Rubripirellula amarantea: one gene and its partner. The main gene of each other region encodes a partner of the protein of the gene in region 2 in a complex. Links are inferred from orthologs where the notes say so. Each region holds a gene or a part of one and is shown on either strand. Other genes may lie near its edges.

Region 1 (3,457 bases), on a different replicon or contig from region 2:
AACAAAGATCAAGACTCACAAGGGAACCAAGAAGCGGATCCGTCTGAGTGCAACTGGCAAGGCCATGCACCGCAGCAGCGGAACCAGTCACTTGGCTCAAGCAGTCTCAGCTAAGCGTCGGCGAAACCTTCGTGGTACCACCGCGATGGCTACCTGCATGGAACCAACCGTTCATGCTTCGCTTAACGGCCACAGCTACTAATTTCAACGGTCGCCATTGACCGTCGATGTCGCTGAAACAGGCGACTCACACTTTCACTATTTTTCCAACAACGATTTTTGAATTCGAAGCGATTGGGCAAAACTTCGGCACCCTTGAAGTAATTCTTCATCCGTGGTGGCCGGGGCCTGAATCGGTCAAACGCAAAAACCAAAGCAATCTCTAAGGAACCACTGTCATGCGGACTACTACCGGATCAACTCGGCATAAGGCAAAGAAGCGTCTTTTCAAGCGAGCCAAGGGCTACAACGGCGGCCGCGGTAAGCTGATCCGCAGCGTCAAAGAAACGTTGCTTCGCAGTGGTGCGTACGCCTTCCGCGATCGTCGCGTTCGCAAACGTGATTTCCGCAAGCTTTGGATCATTCGTATCAACGCTGCCGTTCGCCAACACGACCTGCGTTACAGCGAATTCATCTACGGCCTGAAACTGGCCAACATCGAGATGGACCGTAAGACTCTGTCCGAGATGGCTATTCACGACGAAGCTGGCTTCAAAGATGTCTGCGATAAGGTCAAAGAAGCTCTCGCCTCGAAAGCTGCTTAACCATCCATGTCGCTCGATTCTTTCGTCGCGACCCTCAGCAAGTTAGAAGACGAAGCCCGGGCCGCATTCGAGCAAGCCACGGACATCGATTCACTTGAAGAGGCACGCGTCAAATACCTGGGTGCCAAAAGCGGTGTGCTCAAGGATGTAGCCAAGCAAATGGGCACGATCGATAAATCCGATCGGCCCACTGCCGGGCAAAAGCTCAACGCTTGTAAGTCCAACGTCGAATCCGCATTCGCCCAGTCGCAAGAGCGTCTTGGCAATGATGGTCCCGACGGCATCGACCCCACCTTCGATCCAACCCTGCCTGGTGTTCGGCCCAACATCGGCCACGTTCACCCAATCACGCAAACCATCAATCACTTGATGGAGATCATGGGCCGCATGGGCTTTGAGGCTGCTGAGGGTCCCGAGGTTGAAGACCCGTGGCACAACTTCGTGGCGCTGAATATCCCCGAAGATCATCCCGCTCGCGATCCGCTTGATAACTTCTACCTTGCATCGGCAGCGTCGATGGCGGGTGACAAGGGTGTCAAACGAGAGAACGTTGAGGGCACGCGTTTGCTTCGCAGTCAAACCAGCACCGTGCAAATTCGCGTGATGGAAAATACTCAGCCGCCCATTCGAATTATCTCGCTGGGCCGCGTTTATCGGCCGGACCAACCTGACGCGACACACTTCCCGATGTTCCATCAAATGGAAGGTCTGTTGGTCGACACGAATGTCACCATGGCTAACCTGAAGACAGTGTTGCGAGTGTTCGCCAATAACTATCTTGGTGACGACGTCGAGATTCGTTTTCGCCCTTCCTTCTTTCCGTTTACCGAACCAAGCGTCGAAGTCGACTTCTTTTGGAATGGTTCATGGATCGAGTTTGGCGGGGCTGGCATGGTCGATCCGGATGTGTTCAAGGCGGTCGGTTATGACCCCGATAAGGTTTCAGGCTTCGCTTTTGGCCTCGGTGTCGAACGATTGTGCATGCGGCGTCATGGAATCACCGACATTCGCGATCTATACAGCGGCGACCTGCGGTTCTTGCGCCAGTTCTAGCGCGCGACCGCGGCCCGACTTCGCTTCCCTCCCCACCGATTGATTGCTGATGAGTAACTTGAGCGGAAAACGAGCCGTTATCTCCGGTGCTGCCCGCGGCATTGGCCTCGGAATCGCCGTCGAACTGTGTCGTCTCGGTGCCGAGGTTGTGATCTTCGATATAGGCGACGCAAGCGATGCGGTGAAAGCCTGCGAAAAAGTGGGCGGCAAAGCTCACCAAGTTCGCGGAGATGTTTCAAGCGAATCCGATGTCCGCGACTTGATGAATCAATGCGTCGCTAAAATGGGCGGCCTCGATATCGTGGTCAGCAATGCGGCCTACAGCGATCGTCATTTGATGTTGGAATCGGACCTCGATGAGTTCCGCAAGACAATCGACATCAGCATGTGGGGCGCGTTCTACATGACGCGTTTCGGTTCCGAGAAACTGGTTGCTGCCGGAAACGGTGGCAACATCGTCGTCATCAGCAGCCCGCATGCTCATATGCCGATCCCAGGTGCGATGGCCTACAACATGTCCAAAGCCGCCAATGACCAGATGGCAAAAACGGCGGCATGTGAATTGGCCCAACACAACATCCGCGTCAACCTGATTCACCCAGGATGGATTGACACCCCGGGCGAACGCAAATTCTTCGAAGAAGAAACACTGATGGAAGAGGGCAAGAAAATCGCCATGGGCCGACTTGGCCAGCCCTCGGACATTGCACGCGGGGTTGCCTTCCTTTGCGATCCAGCTAGCGAGTACATCACCGGCTCGACGCTAACCATCGACGGCGGAATACAGTTACCCTTTCGAGAAATGTATCGATTGGAACAAAACCCCCAGGCATGAGGCCCATCGCATGGACGCCACGACGGATCTAGCGGAACAAAACGCACGTGCTGCGTTGCATCGCAATGATCCACGTTCAGGTTTGCTTGACCCATTGTCGGCGGCATCATCGATAACACCGGTGTTTGGCTCGTGCGGATTTTGGGTCGTGATGGCCTTGCTCTTGTTCACCGCTTCGCCATGCTTGGCGAACGGCGGAATCTTGAACTTTTCGATCAGTGACGAAGTATCCGACGCCCCGCTGATCAGTCGCTGCGAACTGTGGCGTCCCGATCGGCAACGTGGCAATGACGAGCCGGGTTCTCGTAAGACATTGATGCCCGTTCGCAAAACGGTTCCTGCGGGCTTGGGCTTCGTCATCGACCGATCCAGCGAACTGGCTCTGCCCGATGGCAACTATCAATTCCGCTTGATTCGAGGGCCTGAGTACCGAATCATCAGCGGAAGCTTCACGCTCGAGAAAACCAGCCTCGACGACCATCATGTGGGGCTGCCTCGGATGGTGGACATGTTCAGCGAAGGCTGGGTCAGCGGCGATGCGTATGTTCCGGCGAGCGACTACAGTTGGCCACTGCGGATGGCGTCGGAAGACCTGCACCTCATTGCCACTGACCAAGACATTCCCGCTCGAGCGATACCGGGGCGTGATCCCAAAGAATCCGTTGACTTCGAACCGGCTTGGACACAATTCGATGCGTCAATTGGCGATGGCCTTGTCGTCTACGGAAAACCAGAGCTAGAACCTGGATTGCTTCCCGTCGAACGGATCTTAAAGGCTAAAGAAACGCCGGGTGTAAAAGTCGCG
Region 2 (4,301 bases):
TGATCGTTGGCGACAGGCTGGCACGCTACTCGGCGACGACAGATGGGGCAGTCGAACAGCTCTCCGTGGAAGAAAACGTTTTCCTTATGGAAGTCGGCCTAAGAGCGGTGAACGAAGCGGGCGAAGTGATCACTAGTGTTGATCAGGACGACCACTTTTGGATTGAAGTTGTGCTGACGGATCTTCGCGAGAATCCTTCGGGTGTCTTCGGAACCTTCTTTGATCTGGAGATCCCCGCCGAGCACCTGATGCTGACTGGTGAACTGAACCCAGGGGATGGCTATCAATTGATCGGTGAATCGAACCGGCTTGATCCAGAAGTTATCAGATCCGGTTTGCTGAACGCTGAACATGGCGTGGCAATTGGCGGCGCGAACCTGATTGATGAATTAGGTGTGGTGCTTCGCGAGTTTGATTCGCCTGAAACGGGTCCATCGGTTGCCGTCCGACTCGGTATGATTGCCTTGCAAGCCGGGCAAGTGCAATTGAAAGCCGATTACGCCGACGGCCAATTTGCCGAGAACTTGCTGTTGGATTTGGATGTCGCATTGCCCAACGCCCGAGTTCGGCTGTCACCACTCGACCTGACGATTGTTGGTCATGAGGAAGTCGACCCGATGCCATTGGATGTCAACGGCAACGGAGAAGTCACTGCTGCTGACGCATTGCAGGTGATCAACTTCCTCGGTCGATTCGGTTCGCAGACGGTGCCGAGTTCCGAGTCGCAGGCAGGTCTAGCGACCGACACCGGCGTTGGTTTGATGATGGACGCGGAGTCAATGCGACGGATGGACACCAACGGCAGCGGGTCGATCACGGCACTTGATGCCTTGGTGATTATTAACCGGCTGAGCCTGACGCCGTCGGTGGCTGAAAGCGAATTGACGTTGGATTCTTCCGCTGATGACGACGACGATTTGCTATTGGGTGATGAAATCCGTCTGTTCTAACGACTAGTTTTGGACGATTGAGGCCCCGTCCACTCCTTGTGACCCTAGGGAGCTTTCGCGTAACCTACCTGCGTCGAAATTCCCTTTTTTTTCTCGTGGTTTGGCCTCATGCTCGTTTCTTGGAAGTGGTTGTCCCAGTACGTCAACATTCCCGTTTCACACGAAGAACTGTGCGATCGTTTGAGCCTGACGGGGCTCAATCACGAGGAAACGATTGACATCAACAATGATGTCGTGATTGACTTAGAAGTCACCAGTAACCGCGGCGATTGCCTGGGCCATCTTGGTGTCGCACGCGAAATTGGCGTCCTCTATGACGTGCCGGTCGCCAAGCCCGAACCCGAACTTGCAACGTCGGATGTGGCAATCGATTCGCTGCTAAGCGTTGAAAACACTTTTGTTGAAGCCTGCCCGCGTTACACCGCACGAGTGATTCAAGGCGTCAAGATCGGGCCGAGCCCCGATTGGCTTGTCGATGCCTTGCAGAGCGTATTCTGGAAACGCAAATTTGACGGAACCATTGAGCCTTATCAGAGCGTCAACAATGTGGTTGATGCCACCAACTTCGTGATGATGGAATGCGGACAACCCCTGCACGCTTTCGATTACGCGAAGATCGCAGATCAAAAAATAGTAGTTCGCCCCGCCGAGGCAGGTGAGAAGATCGAAGCGATCGATCACCGAAGCTATGAACTCGATCCTTCGATGTGCGTGATCGCCGATGGAAAGTCCGCTTCGGCGATCGCGGGCGTGATGGGCGGCGCATCTAGCGAAGTGACTCAAGCAACGACCGACCTCGTCATCGAAGCAGCCATGTTTTCGCCGCTGGCGGTTCGACGCGCGGCGAGAAGTTTGAAATTGCATAGCCCTTCATCGTTCCGCTTCGAGCGTAAAGTCGATCCGGTAGGCGTTGACTGGGCTAGTCGCCGAGTGTGCCAGTTGATCGTTGAGATGGCGGGTGGCGAGGTTGCCGACGGAGTCATTGATACGGCTCCCGATATTGCCAAGCGTGAACAGATTGTATTGCGGATGTCGCAACTCAAGCGGATCTTAGGAATCCAAATTGACCGCCTCGAAGTTCAGCGAATCCTTCTCGCACTGGGCTGTAGCGCGAGCAAAAGCGCCTCGGATACGATGGTGCTGACTCCACCGACGTGGCGGTTCGACTTAACACGCGAGGCTGACCTGGTGGAAGAAGTCGCCCGCATTCACGGGTACGAAAAAATCCCTGAGGATTCACCTATTCCCGTTGCGCCAAGCACCAAGCGTCCATTTGATACTGCCATGGATCGCGTGCGCCAGGTGATGACCGCTGGCGGACTCAGCGAAGCCATGACCCCAAGCGTTGTGACCGCGAAGGTTGACGAGGGTTTTTGCACCTGGACCGATAAGCCGGCACTCGAAACCCAAACGGCCATGCTAAAGGGATCACGCCGACTTCGCCGGTCGTTGATTCCGAGCCTCATCGAAGGCCGCGCCGGCAATTGGGCATCCGCATCGATCGTGGCTGATTTGTTCGAAATCGCGCACGTCTACTTGCCAGGTGATTCAGCGGACGACCTGCCAAGCGAGACCTATTCGCTTGGCATCGTATCGAGCAGCGACTTTTTTGAAGCAAAAGGGCTAATCGAAACTCTCTGCCAGCGCATGGGTATCGCCGGCACACTGGATGTTGAATCCGTTACGCGGCAAGGCTTCGCGGCGGGATCGGTGGTCTCACTTAAAATTGGTGAAACACCGCTTGGATACTTGGGTATGGTCGATGCGAAGTACCTGAAAGCATGGAAGCTACCGGAGCCAGTCGTCGCGGCCGAGCTTTCGTTGCCGACCTTGTTAGAGCTATCTGAATTAGTACCTCAACAACAGTCCGTCAGTGCATTCCCGTCGATTCAACGCGACTTGAATTTCGTGGTAGCCGAATCGGTGCAGTGGAAAGAAATGGAAGACGTCGTTCGTGCCGCCGTGGGTTCTGAACTAGCCGGTGTCCGTTACCAGGAAACCTACCGTGATGCTGAGAAAGACGGCAAGGATCGCAAACGCGTCCTGATGACCGTCGAGCTTCAGCGGCATGACGCCACCATGAGTGGTGATGAAGCGGACACGCTGATTCAGCGAGTCATCACTGCTTGCGGCGATAAGCTATCGGCCCAGTTACTCGGCTAGATCAGCGGATCGAATACGCAGCGTTCACCCATTATCGAATACATGAGACCTGACTTTCCCAGGGATCAGCTAGTCAGCGCATGACGGTTCTGGATTTGACGGTTCTGGATTTAACGGTTCTGGAATTAGACCCTGGACCAAGTTTTTCAGGTGCCATCTTAGGGGCACAAAAAAACGGGGCAGGTTGGTTTGCTGTTCGCTTACCAAACTGCCCCCGCATCGACTTAGCGACTCTGCCGCGAGTCCGTTAGAGGTTCACCATTCACTCAGGCAAAGGGGCTGTACTTGCCCGGGGTTGGGATTGGGTACTTGCCTTCGTCATCCGGGCGAGCCGATTCAGGAACTTCACCGTCCAAGCTGTAATTGTCGATTCCTGGAGCCAAGTCGCGACCTTTTTCCATCAGCTCATCCCACTTCACGATCTTGCCGCTGTAGCAGGCTTCGCGTCCCAGAATTGCGGTGAACGTGGACTTAGCCCCGTATTCGCCTTCGTTGTAAATCTCGCCACGCATCAGAGCCTCGATCAAATCGTGCTGCTCTTGTTGGTGACCGTTCAGACGCTTGCCAGCGAATTCCCATGCGTTCGGGCCTTCAATTCGCCCGGACGGATCAGCGGTGCCCTTGGTTCCGTGGACGGCTTCGCCCACGTATTGCCATGAACCGGCCAAGTGACGGCCTTGGCTGAACATCTTGGTACCGTCCTTGAACGTGTATTCGCAGCACGTGTGATCAAAGATCTGCGACTTGGTCGGATCACCACCCATTCGCTGTTCGCGACCACCCATTCCGTTGCACTCGACGGGATAGTCACCCTTGACCCAACAACCGACATCCAAGTTGTGAATGTGTTGTTCGCAAATTTGGTCGCCACACAACCAGTTGAAGTGGTACCAATTGTTAACCTGGAACTGCATTTCGTTGGCATCAGGCTTGCGATTGCGGTACCAAATCCCGCCACCGTTCCAGTAAACCCGCTGTGCTACGACGTCGCCAATAGCGCCGTCATGAATGCGAGCGATCGTTTCCATGTACTGAGGCTCGTGACGGCGTTGCAGACCGATGCCGACCATCAAGTTCTTCTTTTTCGACTCTTCGACCGAAGCCAAGACGCGTTTCACGCCAGGTGCATCCGACGCAACCGGCTTTTCCATGAAGATGTGGCGACCTTTGTTGACCGCGTATTCAAAC

What was found. Proteins that work in one complex are often made in the same cells at the same time.
Region 1: the proteins of pheT (region 2) and pheS are in contact, whole or in part, in a crystal structure (PDB 6P24), measured with the Escherichia coli proteins. The link is inferred for Rubripirellula amarantea from one-to-one orthologs.

Annotation. Positions count from the first base shown.
Region 1 is NZ_SJPI01000002.1:1,610,781-1,614,237, forward strand. The notes cover bases 1-2,793. They hold pheS (phenylalanine--tRNA ligase subunit alpha), read left to right. Parts: upstream 1-770; coding sequence 771-1,817; downstream 1,818-2,793. Other genes in these bases: Pla22_RS19445 (large ribosomal subunit protein bL35), read left to right, coding at 1-202; rplT (50S ribosomal protein L20), read left to right, coding at 399-764; Pla22_RS19460 (SDR family NAD(P)-dependent oxidoreductase), read left to right, coding at 1,867-2,652; Pla22_RS19465 (CehA/McbA family metallohydrolase domain-containing protein), read left to right, coding at 2,663-2,793. In the rest of the region: more of Pla22_RS19465, read left to right, coding at 2,794-3,457.
Region 2 is NZ_SJPI01000001.1:3,567,578-3,571,878, reverse strand. Bases 613-3,585 are described here. They hold pheT (phenylalanine--tRNA ligase subunit beta), read left to right. Parts: upstream 613-1,058; coding sequence 1,059-3,113; downstream 3,114-3,585. Other genes in these bases: Pla22_RS13000 (Gfo/Idh/MocA family oxidoreductase), read right to left, coding at 3,380-3,585; Pla22_RS13010 (dockerin type I domain-containing protein), read left to right, coding at 613-950. Outside these bases: more of Pla22_RS13010, read left to right, coding at 1-612; more of Pla22_RS13000, read right to left, coding at 3,586-4,301.